DNA from 2 places in the Desulfonatronum zhilinae genome. Region 1 is predicted to be linked to the other one. Evidence: predicted binding sites of a transcription regulator. Region 1 holds the regulator's gene; the other holds the start of a gene.
The links. Region 1 encodes HrcA, which represses chaperone genes, less so after heat shock. Its sites were predicted from a motif close to TGTTAGCACTCNNNNNNNNNGAGTGCTAACA; they were not measured.
Positions count from the first base shown of each region.

Region 2: a site for HrcA is predicted at 4,468-4,498, ahead of groES (co-chaperone GroES). Genes of this name have one in related genera too.

Region 1 is NZ_FXUJ01000020.1:30,746-37,814, forward strand. It holds gene dnaK (molecular chaperone DnaK) at 1-1,369, opposite strand, end outside; gene grpE (nucleotide exchange factor GrpE) at 1,454-2,077, opposite strand; gene hrcA (heat-inducible transcriptional repressor HrcA) at 2,118-3,149, opposite strand; gene rfbD (dTDP-4-dehydrorhamnose reductase) at 3,422-4,312, opposite strand; gene rfbB (dTDP-glucose 4,6-dehydratase) at 4,309-5,343, opposite strand; gene AC559A_RS14705 (response regulator) at 5,489-6,253, opposite strand; gene AC559A_RS14710 (GGDEF domain-containing response regulator) at 6,256-7,069, opposite strand, start outside.
Region 2 is NZ_FXUJ01000002.1:104,430-111,498, reverse strand. It holds gene AC559A_RS02925 (sodium:solute symporter family protein) at 1-701, shown strand, start outside; gene AC559A_RS02920 (PAS domain-containing protein) at 935-1,513, shown strand; gene AC559A_RS02915 (PAS domain-containing hybrid sensor histidine kinase/response regulator) at 1,441-3,267, shown strand; gene amrB (AmmeMemoRadiSam system protein B) at 3,365-4,168, opposite strand; gene groES (co-chaperone GroES) at 4,526-4,816, shown strand; gene groL (chaperonin GroEL) at 4,888-6,534, shown strand; gene AC559A_RS02895 (GGDEF domain-containing protein) at 6,734-7,069, shown strand, end outside.

The sequences.
Region 1 (7,069 bases):
GGATGCCGGTCAACTCGAAGCGGCCCAGGGTTTTGTTGTCCCCGGCCATGGGCCGTTCGCCCTGGAGCACGTGAATGGAAACCGAAGGCTGGTTGTCCGCGGCCGTGGTGAAGACCTGGCTCTTGCGGGTCGGGATGGTGGTGTTGCGCTCGATGAGCTTGGTGCAGACTCCTCCCAGGGTTTCGATGCCCAAAGACAGCGGGGTGACGTCCAACAGCAAGACGTCCTTGACGTCCCCGGCCAGAATTCCGCCCTGAATGGCCGCGCCCATGGCCACGACCTCGTCCGGATTCACGCCCTTGTGCGGTTCGCGTCCAAAAAAGTCCTGGACTTTTTTCTGCACCAGGGGCATCCGGGTCATCCCGCCGACCAGGATCACCTCGTCGATGTCCGAGGTCTTCAGTCCGGCGTCGGCCAGGGCCTTTTTGCAGGGCTCAATGGTTCGGTCCACCAGGTCTTCCACCAACTTGTCCAGCTTGGCCCGGGAGAGCTTGATCAGCAGGTGTTTGGGGCCGTTCTGGTCCGCAGTGATGAAGGGCAGGTTGATTTCCGTCTCCATGGAGGTGGAGAGTTCCTTCTTGGCCTTTTCTCCGGCTTCCTTGAGCCGCTGCAGAGCCATGCGGTCCTTGGACAGATCAATTCCGTTGTCCCGCTTGAATTCGCTGACGAGGTAATCGATAACCCGGTGGTCGAAGTCCTCGCCGCCAAGAAAGGTGTCGCCGTTGGTGGCCCGGACTTCAACGACGTTGTCGCCGACTTCCAGAATGGAAATGTCGAAGGTCCCGCCGCCCAGGTCGAACACGGCGACCTTTTCGTTCTTTTTCTTGTCAAAGCCGTAGGCCAGGGAGGCCGCGGTGGGCTCGTTGATGATCCGCTTGACTTCCAGTCCGGCGATCCGTCCGGCGTCCTTGGTGGCCTGGCGCTGGCTGTCGTTGAAGTAGGCCGGAACGGTGATTACGGCCTCGGTCACGGTTTCGCCCAGATAGGCTTCGGCGTCGGACTTCAGCTTCTGCAGGATCATCGCCGAAATTTCCGGAGCGCTGTACTTCTTGCCGTTGATGTCCACGTAGGAATCGCCGTTGCTCCCTTCGACGATCTTGTACGGGCAACTATCCTTCCAGGACGTGATTTCCTTGGCGTCGAAACGACGGCCCATCAGTCGCTTGATGGCGAATACGGTCTTTTCCGGGTTGGTGACGGCTTGGCGCTTGGCAATCTCACCGACCAGCCGTTCCTTGTCGGTGAAGGCCACGATGGACGGAGTGGTTCGTCCGCCTTCGGGGTTGGTGATGCATTTGGGCTCCTTGCCCTCCATCACATAGACGCAACTATTCGTCGTTCCCAGATCGATACCGATGATTTTTCCCATGTTTTTGATTCCTCCTGAACGCAATGGATATTTTTCGATCAAGTTAAGGTTGATTGTCCGCTTGTAAAGGGGCGGATGAAAAAATTATACGGCGCACTCCATACTGACCAGCACTTTGGCCGGACGGAGCAGCCGTCCTTTGAGGCGATAGCCTTTTTGAACCACGTGGCAGACCTTGCCGGGCTCAAAGTCCGGATGCGGCTGCTGGGCCAAGGCTTCGTGCCAATTGGGGTCGAAGTCCTCGCCGGATTGGCCCAGAGGCTCCAACTCGTGGCGGGCGAGAATGTCCAGAAACAGTTTGCGGGTCATTTCCACCCCGCTGAGCAGCTCCTTGCTCGTGCCGGTCTTTCCGCCGTGCTCCAGGGCCAGGTCCAGGTTGTCCAGGATCGGCAACAGGTCTTCCAGCACGGATTCCGTGGCGAATTTGCAAAAGTCGTCCTTTTCCCGTTGCAAGCGCTTCTTCAGGTTTTCAGTGTCCGCGGCCATGCGCAGTTTTTCATCCTGGACCTGAGCCAAAAGTCGACAGTTGGGACAGACTTTTTCCTCGCACAGCCGGGTCAGCTGCTCCTCATCGATCATATCGGCAGTCATTTTCGGCGTTCCGGTCTCCTCCGATCCGTTCGCGACATCCTCGACATCAATGTTCTCGCCCACGGTATGGTCCGCCCGATGTGCCGCCTCGGCATAGGGATTATTCTTTTGAGACATGTTCTCCTCCTTGCGTATCCAGGACCCTTTATTAGGGCCCTTAAAATCGATTTCTCAAGAGCTGGCTGATCACCTGGGCCGTGAATTCGACCAGAGGGACAACCTTGGCGTAGTCCATGCGGATCGGGCCGATGATGCCCACCACTCCCAGGGGGTCGTCCTGTCCCAGGTAGGGAGAGGAAATCAGCGTGAATTCCTGCAAGCCTTCCTGATCGTCTTCGCGCCCGAAGATGATGGAAATACCATCGGGCTTGGCCACCTTGTCCAACAGTTCCAGCAGTTGGGTGCGTTCCTCCAGCATGCGCAGCAGTTCCTGAAGCTTGGCCGGGTTGGCGAACTCCGGGTGGGTAAAGAAGTTCACCGTGCCCTCGACATAGACTTCCCGCTCGTTTCCGCCGGAGAACACCTGCTGGGCCAGGACCAGGGCCTGTTGACTGACGGCCTGATACTCACGCTGGACCGCGTCCATTTCCTGGAGCAGCTTGGTCCGGACCTGGGCCAGGGTCCGGCCTTGGAACAACTGATTCAGATAATTGCTGTACGTGACCAGATCGTCCGTGCCCAACTCGGGCTCCACGGAGACGATCTTGTTGCGGACGATGCCGCCCTCCACCACCAGAATGGCCATGGCCAGGCCGGGCTTGAGCAGGATGAAGTCGATGTGCTTGAAGCCGATGTTCGTGGCCTTGGGCGCCAGGACCATGCTCACCTGCCGGGTGTAGGCCGACAGGAGCCGGGAGGCGTTGCGCAGCAGTTCGGAGACATCCCGCCTGTCGTCGCCCATGTGCTCGGTGAGCTGGGTCCGCTCCTCCGGGGTGAGCGGGTGATATTTCAATAGGGTGTCCACGTAAAAGCGGAAGCCATGCGCCGAGGGTATCCGTCCGGCCGAGGTGTGAGGCTGTTCCAGATAGCCCTTGTCCGTCAGGTCGGCCATGATGTTGCGGATGCTGGCCGGGCTGAGGTTCAGATTGGATTTTTTGGCGATGGTCCGGGACCCCACGGGCGCGGCCGTCTGGATGTAATCCTCGATGAGCGTCGTCAAAACGCCGATTTCGCGTGGCTGAAGTTCCATGGTGGTATCCTGTCTAGCACTCGATAAGAGAGAGTGCTAGACCCCATAAATATGCCGGAAGGTTCTGTCAAGGAAGGAGGGGGCGATACTCACCCGCTATCTGAATCGGTATCGAAAACGAAATCGTGATCGAAATCGAACCTTATGTCCAAGAAGATTTCGTAATCACGGAGTGATGCACAGCATTCTTAATTCCAGGTTCAATTCCGATTCGATAGCGATTTCGAGGGCATGGGCCGATGCAGGCGTGAAACGCCGCTCCATTACCTGCATCAGCAGACGTGGCAAAACACATATTCCCGCAGCCCGTGCAGCCAGGGGCGGGGCTTGACACCGGTAAGCGCGGTGAAGGATTCGCTGTTCAGTACGGAATAGGCCGGGCGGCGGGCTTTTTGCGGATATTGGTCCGAGGTGATGGGGTGGACGTCGCATTGCAGGCCCATGGCTTGCACGGCGGAAGCGGCCAGTTCGCACCAGGAGGCGCAACCGCCGTTCACGAGATGAAATATCCCGGTCCCCCCGGCTTTGAGCAATTCCACGGAATATTCGGCCAGGTCCGGGGTGTAGGTCGGAGAGCCGATCTGATCGTGGACCACGTTCAAGGAGGCGCGCTGGGAGGCTAGGGTGAGAATCTTGCTCACGAAGTTGGACCGTCCCGGTCCGAAGAGCCAAGCCGTGCGGACGATGCTCAATCGGTCCAGAGCCAGTTCCCGCAGCGCGTTCTCTCCGGCCAGTTTGGTCTTGCCGTAGACGCACAGCGGATTGACGGCGTCGTCGGGCTGGTACGGCTCGCAGCCCTGGCCGTCGAAGACAAAGTCCGTGCTGTAATGTACCAACTGGATGCCGCGCTGCTTGGCCAGGCGACCGAGCTTGACGGGCAGGAGTTTGTTCACCTGCATGGCCAGTTCCGGCTCGTCCTCGGCCAAGTCCACCTGGGTGTAGGCCACGGTGTTGCAGATCACGTCCGGCTCGTGGCGGTCCAAGAAAGCGGCGAGTTGATCCGTGTCGAAGAGATCTACGTCTTCCCGGCCCACGGGCAGCGCGGTCCAGTCGGCCTTGGTCAGGGCGGCGCAGAGGGACTGGCCCAAAAGCCCGGTCTTGCCGCCTAGGACCATGACGGTTCGCGGTGTCTGGTATGCGCGGGAATCAGTTTGCTCGTTCATCGCCGCTCTCCGTACCAGGCGTCCATGAAGTCTCGGTAGCTGCCGTCCTGAATCCTGCGCAGCCATTCCCGGTTGTCCTCGTACCACTGGATGGTTTCCTGAAGCCCTTGTTCAAAGGTGACGGACGGGGCAAATCCCAGCTCACGGGCGGACAGGGAGAAGTCCATGGCGTAGCGTCGGTCGTGACCGGGCCGGTCCTGGACAGAGCGAATCAGGGAGTGGGGCTTGCCCAGCAGGTTCAGGATGGCCGTGACTACCTGGATGTTGGTGCGTTCGGCGTCGCCGCCGAAATTGTAGACCTCCCCGGGGCGGCCCCGGTCCATGGCCAACTCCACGCCGCGGCAATGGTCCAGGACGTGAATCCAGTCCCGGACGTTGGCTCCGTCGCCGTAGACCGGCAAGGGCTTGTCTTCCCAGGCCAGGGTGATCATCAGCGGGATCAGCTTCTCTGGAAACTGGAACGGGCCATAGTTGTTGGAGCAGCGGGTGATCACCGTGGGCAGGCCGTAGGTCTCGTGATAGGCCCGGACCAGCAAATCCGCCGAGGCCTTGGACGCGGAGTAGGGACTGTTGGGGGCCAGGGGCGTATCCTCGGTGAACAGGCCCTCCGGGCCGAGGGTTCCGTAGACCTCGTCCGTGGAAACCTGTAAAAACAATTCGATTCCCGCTTTGCGGGAGGCCTCCAGCAGATTGTGCGTTCCCTGAATGTTCGTGGTGATGAACGGCGAGGAATCGTGGATGGAACGGTCCACATGGGACTCCGCCGCGAAATTGAGCACGGCCTGGATCCGGTGTTCGGCCAAAAGTCGGGGAACCAACTCCGGATCGGCGATGTCTCCATGGACGAAAACATACCGGGAGTCCTGACCTTGTTCCAGGGGCAGCAGGTTCATCCGGTTTCCGGCGTAGGTCAACTTGTCCAGGTTGACGACGAGCAGATCCTTGCGGCGCTCCATCAGGGACAGGATGAAGTTGGAGGCGATGAATCCACATCCTCCGGTGACCAGAATGCGGCTGAGACGGCGTTGCATGCGTGATCCTCTTGAATATGTGCGGGCACCGAGGTTCCCAAAACCCCCGGATGTCCTTTAAGCGTAAATGTTGAGCGACTGCCGTAAGAAAATTTTTTGGTCGCGGGCAAAGGCGTGAGCTTGTAGCCCCGGCCCGCGGCAAAGGTCAAATATCGGTTCGGGAGCCGGTCAACCCCGTCAGGGTCTGGAGCACTTCGACCATCAGGTGTTTGTCACGGGGCAGGACCTTGTCGATGGCCACGTTTCGCGGGACGGTTTCCGGGTTGCTGGTCAGGAGGATGAAGGGGATTTTGGCGTTGCGGCCCTGGGAGGCGCGGATGGCCGCGACCACGGCCACGCCGTTGAGCCGGACCAGTTCACGGGCCAGGACGGCGACCTGGAATTTGTGACGCATCAGCAGTTCGATGGCCGCGATTCCGTCGTCCACCATGGTGATCTGGACGGGCTGGTCCGCCAGGGCCTTGCGCAGGACCTGCTGCATGATGTTCGAGGGTTCGGCCATCAGCACTTCAATACGCCGTTGTTTCTCCGGTTCCCGCAAGCGTTCCAGCTCAGCTTCCAGGGACGCATAGTCCGGATCGTCCTCGCCGGCCACCTGTTGCACTTTGCGCAGCAGATCAATGTAGGCCAGGGACTTGGAAATGCAGTTGTCGCTGAAATCGCACGCCCCGGAGGCTTCGGTAAGAAGGTTTTCGAATTGGTGGCAAATAGCGGTGATGATGTGCAGGCCATGGGTTCCGCCAGAGCCTTTGAGGCTGTGCACGCCGCGATACAGTTCCTCGAAAACGTCGCGGTCGACGGGGGTCCGTTCCAGTTGGATGATCTTTTGCTCCAGGCGATCGCAACGCTCTCCCATTTCGTTTAAAAATGCCCGCCGCATCTGCCGCAGCAGGGCTTCAATCTTGTCCATGTTTATGCGTCCTTTTGCATAGCGCCGCCGAGATGAATACGGTCCCGGCCGCTGCGTTTAGCGTCATACAAGGCCTCGTCCGCGGCCACGAGCATGGCCGAAGCGTCCGGATACTCCTCGGCCATGACCGCTCCAGCACTCAGGGTCACGGTAAAATCTTCGTTTTCGGCGGTAAACCGGATTTCCTTAAAGCGTTTACGAATGTCGTCCAGCAGCTCTCGAGCCGCTTCGGGTTCACACCGGGGCAGGACCACGGCAAATTCCTCCCCTCCGTACCGTCCGATGCCGTCGGTCTTGCGCAAGCGTTGTTTCAGGAGATGGGCAAGGGCCTTGATCACTTGGTCGCCCACAACGTGTCCGTAGGTGTCATTGACTTTTTTGAAGTGATCGATGTCCAACATGGCCACGCACAGGGACGTCCGTTCGCGCTTGGTTCGGGCAAATTCCAGGGCGATCTGTTCCTTGATGCGAGAGTGCTTGAGCAGGCCGGTCAGGCTGTCCTTGACCATCAGTTCCGTGAGCTGACGCATTCGGGCGGCCCGGACCGAGATCGCTGCGGCCAGGTGGTGGTCGGAGATGGGTTTGGTCAGAAAATCGTCCCCTCCGCTGCTTAAGGCCGAAAGTTGTCGGTCCTTGTCCGTCTCCGCGGAGAGGTAGATGATGGGCATGCTCACCCATTCTTCATGCATCCGGATCACTCGGGCCAGGTCCATCCCGGTATAACCGGGCATGGCCACGTCCATGAGGATCAATTCCGGCTGGAATTCCCGCAAAACGTGCAGAATGCCCTGGGGTTCGCTCAGGGTCCTGGCTTCC
Region 2 (7,069 bases), on a different contig from region 1:
GAATCCCTCGGTTCACCGGAGAAACCGGGCCGCAAGGTCAGCGGTTGGTGGCCAACGACCCCACGGACAATCCCAACGAGCTGTACATCGACCGGGACATCATCGTGCTGGCCAACCCGGAAATCGCCAACCTGCCGAACTGGGTCATCGCGCTGGTGGCGGCCGGAGGTCTGGCCGCGGCATTGTCCACGGCCTCGGGATTGCTGATCGTTATTTCATCCTCGGTGTCCCATGATCTCTACTACCGGATGATCAACCGCCAGGCCACGGAAAAACAGCGCATGCTCGTCAGCCGGATCATGATCGGCGTGGCCGTGGTCATTGCCGGGTACTTCGGCATCAATCCACCAGGATTCGTGGCCCAGATCGTGGCCTTTGCCTTCGGTCTGGCCGCCTCGTCCTTCTTCCCGGTGATCATCATGGGCATCTTCTCCAAGCGGATGAACAAGGAAGGAGCCATCGCCGGGATGACCGCGGGCATCGGGTTCACCATGTTCTACATCATCCAGACCCGCTTCTTCGGCGTTGACCCCTGGTTCTTCGGGATCACCGCGGAAGGCATCGGGACCATAGGCATGCTCTTGAACTTCGCCGTGGCCCAGATCGTCTCCTCCATGACCAAGGCGCCGCCCCAGGAGATCCAGGACCTCGTGGAATCCATCCGCTCGCCGCGCGGCGCCGGAGCGGCCGTGGATCACTAGTGGATCACTGGTGGATCACTAATTGACTTGACGCGATCCCTCGCGCTTGAAGCAACAGCCCCCTTCCCGCATTCCACGCGGGAAGGGGGCTGTTTTTTTGGTTGATCCGCAGAGCTTTCCAGCTTTTCTTCTTGCGGGGGACCGTTGATTTTGGCATGAGTTGAAACCAGGAATGGAAGTGTCCATCCTTTTGCACACCTCGCCACTGATCCCCTTCAGCCATGGGGCCGCTCATGCCGGAACAGAACACCCAAAACGACAGTGATCCGCTTCCTGGCTTTGATCTCCAGGACATCTTTGACAACGCCCCCATCGGCATTTTTACGTCCACGCCCGAGGGACGCTTCATTTCGGCCAACCCCTCTATAGCCAAAATGCAGGGATATGATTCACCAGAAGAGCTGATTGAATCGGTCACGGACATCGCCGCACAGGTGTATGCCGACCCGGAAGACCGGAAGAAATTCATCCGTTTGCTGGAAGAGCACGGCGAGGTGGTCAATCATGAATGTCGGTTCCGTCGTCGTGACGGGACGGCGTACTGGGTATCCAGCAGCGTTCGGACTTTGAGAAATTCCGAAGGGCGTATTGTTGCTTATCAAGGATTCACCACGGATATTTCCGAGTGTAAACGGATCGAGCGACACTATCAGGACCTTTTGGAGAACATCAACGACGTCGTTTTTTTGTGGATTTGGACGGGCGGATCACCTACCTCAGTCCTTCCGCAAAGAATTTCATGGGGGAAAAAGCTGTTGACCTTCTTGGTCGTAACTTTCGTGAACTCATCGATCCCAGAGATATCCCCCTGATTGAGCACGCTTGGGAAAATGTTCTGCGAGGCCGGTTGGAGCCCGATCAATACAGGCTCTGCCTGGAACCAGGCGAAACTTTATGGGTGCGCACCTCAAGCCGTCCGATGGTGAAAGATGGTGTGGTCTGCGGCATTGTCGGTGTGCTCACGGACATCACAGAGCAGAAACGGGCCGAGGAGGCGCTGTGCGAGAGTGAAGCACGGTTCCGAAGCTTGTTTGAACATGTCCCCACCGTTGCTGTTCAAGGGTATGGAATGGATGGCGTGACGCTCTTTTGGAACAAGGCTTCTGAGAGATTCTATGGATACTCACCGGATGAAGCCATAGGGAAAAACCTTGTCGACCTGATCATTCCGGATGAAATGCGAGCGGGTGTTGTTCAGGAAATCAAAGCCATGTCCGAAACCGGAACGCCTGTTCCAGCCGCGGAACTTCATCTCAAGCGCAAGGACGGGTCTCGTATCCAGGTTTATTCCAGCCACGCCATTATCCACAGACCCGGCCAACCTCCTGAGCTGTTCTGCATTGATGTCGATCTGACTGAGTTGAAGCAGGCCGAGAGAGCCTTGTTGGCAGCCAAGGAGCAAGCCGAAGCCTCCAACCAGGCGAAATCCGAGTTCCTGGCAAACATGAGCCATGAAATCCGCACTCCGCTCAACGGGATCATGGGCATGATGCAGCTTTTGGAAGATACCACATTGGACTCCGATCAACGACAGTACGTCCAATTGTGCATGTCCTCGGCCAACCGACTGACCCGGCTGCTCTCGGATATCCTGGACCTGTCCAGGGTCGAAGCGAACAAGATGACCATCCATGAGGCCGAGTTCGTCGTCCAGGAGCTTGCCGACTCCGTGTCCGGCCTGTTCACCTTCAATGCCCAAGCCAAGGGCGTGGCCTTGGAGTGCAACGTTGATTCTGCAATCCCCTTTAAACTCATTGGAGACGAGGCACGGGTCAGGCAGATTCTTTTTAACCTGGTTGGCAACTCCCTGAAGTTTACGGAAAAGGGACATGTCCGAGTCGAGATGACGTTGTCGGCGTCGGATACGAATGATAACGCCGATGTGCTTTTCACCGTCACGGATACGGGCATCGGCATTCCTGAAGATGGGGCGAAACACCTCTTTGACCCCTTCTTTCAGGTGGACGCTTCCTCTACCCGAAATTTTCAGGGAGCCGGTCTTGGCCTGACTATTGTCAAACGGCTCGTGGACCTGATGGGCGGAAAGATTGCCGTGGAAAGCGAAGTCGGCCAAGGAACCACCGTGCGTGTGCTCTTGCCGTTCAAACGGCCTGCCGGTGCGGGCATCCCTGACCAGATCGAGGTGACGGGCCAACTTCATGAAGCCAAGCACAAACTGCGCATCCTGTTTGTTGAGGACGAACCGTCAAACGCCCTGCCGACCCGCAAACTGTTGGAAAAGGCCGGTCATGCGGTGACGCTGGCCGAGGATGGGCAACAGGCTTTGGACTTGTTCAAAGATCAGGATTTCGACGTTATCCTGATGGACATCCAGATGCCGGTGATGAACGGAGTCGAAGCCACCAAGGGCATTCGCTCATCCACCGACCTCGGTCCCAAGAAAGACATCCCCATCATCGCCCTGACCGCCTATGCCATGTTTGGAGATAAGGAAAAATTCTTGGAGGCCGGGATGGACGATTATTTGGCCAAACCGGTGCGGATGGAGGATTTGGAAAAAGTGCTGGAAAAACACTTACGCACAATCCAAAACATGGAGGAGTAAATGAGTCGAGCCTGAAAAGCCATTATCGCCAATAGAGCGCACCATGTGCTGCGGAGTGCGGCGGATGGCTTTTGGTTGAACCGAAACCGGCATCATTCTACTCCACCACCACCCCGGCGTAGCCCACCACCTGGGAATAGTCCCCGGTCGCGTCGCCGGAGGTGGCGTAGGCGATCAGGCGGGCCTGGGTCGCTCCAAGTGCGTTGGCCGCGGCCAGCCCCAGGGTCATGGGCAGCATCCCGCACATGGAGATCCGCTGGTCGCGCACCGTGGCGTAGAGCTTTTCCGGGTCGCGTTCCAGGGCGGCTTGCAGGGCCAGGCCGTCCAGTTCCTTGGCCCGCTGGGCGGAAACAAAGTGACTCATGTCCGAACTGACGAGGATCAGTACTGGTTTGGGCCACTTTGCGAGCACCTCGGCCAGTTCCCGGGCCGTGCGCAACAACACGTCCAGGCGCGGTTCGGCCACGGCCAGCGGGACGATCCTCGTTTGGGGTTGGACGGCCCAGAGAAAAGGCAGGAGGACCTCCAGGGAGTGCTCCTGGAGATGGGCCTGGTGGTCCGCTTGAATTGCGGGAGCAGCCTCCAGGATGTGTCCGGCCAGCCTTTCGTCCACGTCCAGGTGCGCGCCGGGCAGCAGCCAGCGACCATCGGGCCACAAGGCCAAGGGCTGTCCGAGTCCGGTATGGTTCGGGCCCAGCAGGAGCACGGTTTCCGTCGGGATCACTTCAGACAGGGTCTTGCCGCCCACGGACCCGGAGTACGCGTATCCGGCGTGTGGCAACATGGCCAGCAGGGCTTTGCGCGGCGTGGATTCCGGGGGGAGATGGCTGCGGACTTCCGCCTCCCAGGCCTGCCTGGTGCCGGGATAAAACCGCCCGGCGACAACGGGGTTGCGGTCCATGACGATTCCTCCGATCAAGATTTAGGATGGCGGGTTCAGAGCGGTTGAAAAACACCAAGACAGTCGGGCAGCAAGGCCCAAATCCTACGCCAAAACCCCAACGCTGCCCAGGCGTGACGGTGAAGAATTTTGCTGCATTTTTATCAAGATGACGCATTCAATAGCTTAAATTTAAATTATTTTGATATCATCTTTAAATTTAATCTTTAGCTTCCAATTCAATACAAATAGCCAATAATCTTGATATTCAGCTCAAAAACAGGCTTGCCTTTCCTGAGCATCTCATGAATAAGTCGCCTTGCTAGCACTCACCGTCTTCGAGTGCTAGCAAAACAAACCAATTCGGAGGAGAAAAAAATGAAACTGAAGCCATTGAATGATCGTGTTCTGGTAAAGCGGCTCGAGGGCGAGGAAGTGACCAAGGGAGGGATCATCATCCCTGATTCCGCCAAGGAAAAGCCGATGAAGGGCGAAGTGGTCGCCGTGGGCCCCGGCAAGGTGGGCGACGACGGCAAGCGCGCCGAGATGGCCGTGGCCGCCGGAAACAAGGTGCTCTTCAACAAGTACGCCGGCACCGAGATGAAGGTCGACGGCGAAGAGTTCCTGGTGATGCGCGAGGACGACATCCTGGCCATCATTGAAGACTAGGCCTTTCGCATCGCGATTCGACCAGGCACATCAACGACACCAACGAATTTTAGGACGCAAGGAGAATAACCATGGCTGCTAAAGAACTGCTTTTTGACACCAAGGCGCGTGAACGACTGAAGAAAGGCATAGACACCCTGGCCAACGCCGTAAAGGTAACTCTGGGACCCAAGGGCCGCAACGTGGTCATCGAGAAATCTTTCGGTTCCCCGATCATCACCAAGGACGGCGTAACCGTTGCCAAGGAAATCGAGCTGACCGACAAGTTCGAGAACATGGGCGCCCAGATGGTCAAGGAAGTGGCCAGCAAGACCAGCGACGTGGCCGGCGACGGCACCACCACCGCCACCATCCTGGCCCAGGCCATCTACACCGACGGCGTGAAGCTGGTAACCGCCGGCCGTAACCCCATGGCCATCAAGCGCGGCATCGACAAGGCCGTGGAGGCCGTGACGGCTGATCTGGTCAACCAGACCAAGCCCACCCGCGACCAGAAGGAAATCGCCCAGGTCGGCACCATTTCCGCCAACAACGACCCGACCATCGGCAATATTATCGCCGAGGCCATGAACAAGGTCGGCAAGGAAGGCGTGATCACCGTTGAGGAAGCCAAGGGCCTGGAGACCACCCTGGAAGTGGTGGAGGGCATGCAGTTCGACCGCGGCTACCTCTCCCCCTACTTTGTGACCGATCCGGAAAAGATGCTTTGCGAATTGGACGAGCCGCTGATCCTGATCTGCGAAAAGAAGATCTCCAGCATGAAGGACATGCTGCCCGTGCTGGAGCAGGTGGCCAAGATGTCCAAGCCGCTGTTGATCATCTCCGAGGATGTGGAAGGTGAAGCCCTGGCCACCCTGGTGGTGAACAAGCTGCGCGGCACCCTGCAGGTTTCCGCGGTCAAGGCCCCCGGCTTCGGTGAGCGCCGCAAGGCCATGCTCCAGGATATCGCCATCCTGACCGGCGGCCAGATGGTTTCCGAAGACCTGGGCATCAAGTTGGAGAACATCTCCCTGAACGACCTGGGCAAGGCCAAGCGCATCGTGATCAACAAGGAAAACACCACGATCATCGACGGTGCTGGCGATCCTGAGCAGATCAAGGCCCGGGTGCGCCAGATCCGCAGCGAAATCGAAGAGACCACCTCCGATTACGACCGTGAAAAGCTGCAAGAGCGGCTGGCCAAGATCGTCGGCGGCGTGGCCGTGATCAACGTGGGCGCGGCCACCGAAACCGAGATGAAGGAAAAGAAGGCCCGGGTCGAGGACGCTCTGAACGCCACCCGCGCCGCGGTTGAGGAAGGCATCGTGCCCGGCGGCGGCGTGGCCCTGGTTCGTGCCGTGAAGAGCCTGGATGCCATCAAGACCGTGGACGACGACGAGGCCGCCGGTGTGGCCCTGGTCCGTCGGGCCATTGAGGAGCCGCTGCGGATGATCTCCGCCAATGCCGGCTTCGAAGGCTCCATCGTGGTGGAGAAGGTCAAGGACGGCAAGGACGGCTTCGGCTTCAACGCCGCCACCGGCGTCTACGAAGACCTGATCGCCGCCGGCGTCATTGATCCCAAAAAGGTGACCCGCATTGCCCTGCAGAACGCCGCTTCCGTGGCCGGTCTGCTGCTGACCACCGAATGCGCCGTGGCCGAAAAGCCTGAGCCCAAGAAGGACATGCCCATGCCCGGCGGCGGAATGGGTGGAATGGGTGGAATGGGCGGAATGTACTAAACGCCTGTCCACGAGAACGGATACTGCTTCGCAGCAAAAGGCCGGACATTTTTGTCCGGCCTTTTGTTTTTGGTGCGACAAGCAGGTCTTGCGCGAATTGCCGGGTTTGCTTTAACACGGTTTCAGGGCAAGGGTATGCGCGGGTCTAGTTGCCTGGTTTTCGAGAACGACATGAATCGTATGGGCAAGGGGTGGTCGGATGAAACGATGCTTTGAAGATCTCTGCGGAACCATGGATCGGCTGGGGGTGCCCCGGGAGTCCAAATGGCGCGGCTTGATACTGTATATGCGCAGCATCAGGGACTACGATTTTTTGACCCCGACACAACGCGAGCGAACCCAGGAACTGGTCATGGAGGTGCTGCGCAAGAAGGACTTTTCCGATGAAGCCTTCCGCAGGCTGGTCCGGGACAACGAGGGGATCATCAACGACCAGTGGCGGGAAAGACTGACCGAGGCCCTGCAGGATACCGCGCAGTTGATCAAACAGTTTCAGGAGCTGTTGGCGCACAGGAAAAACGACGTCCAGGAATTG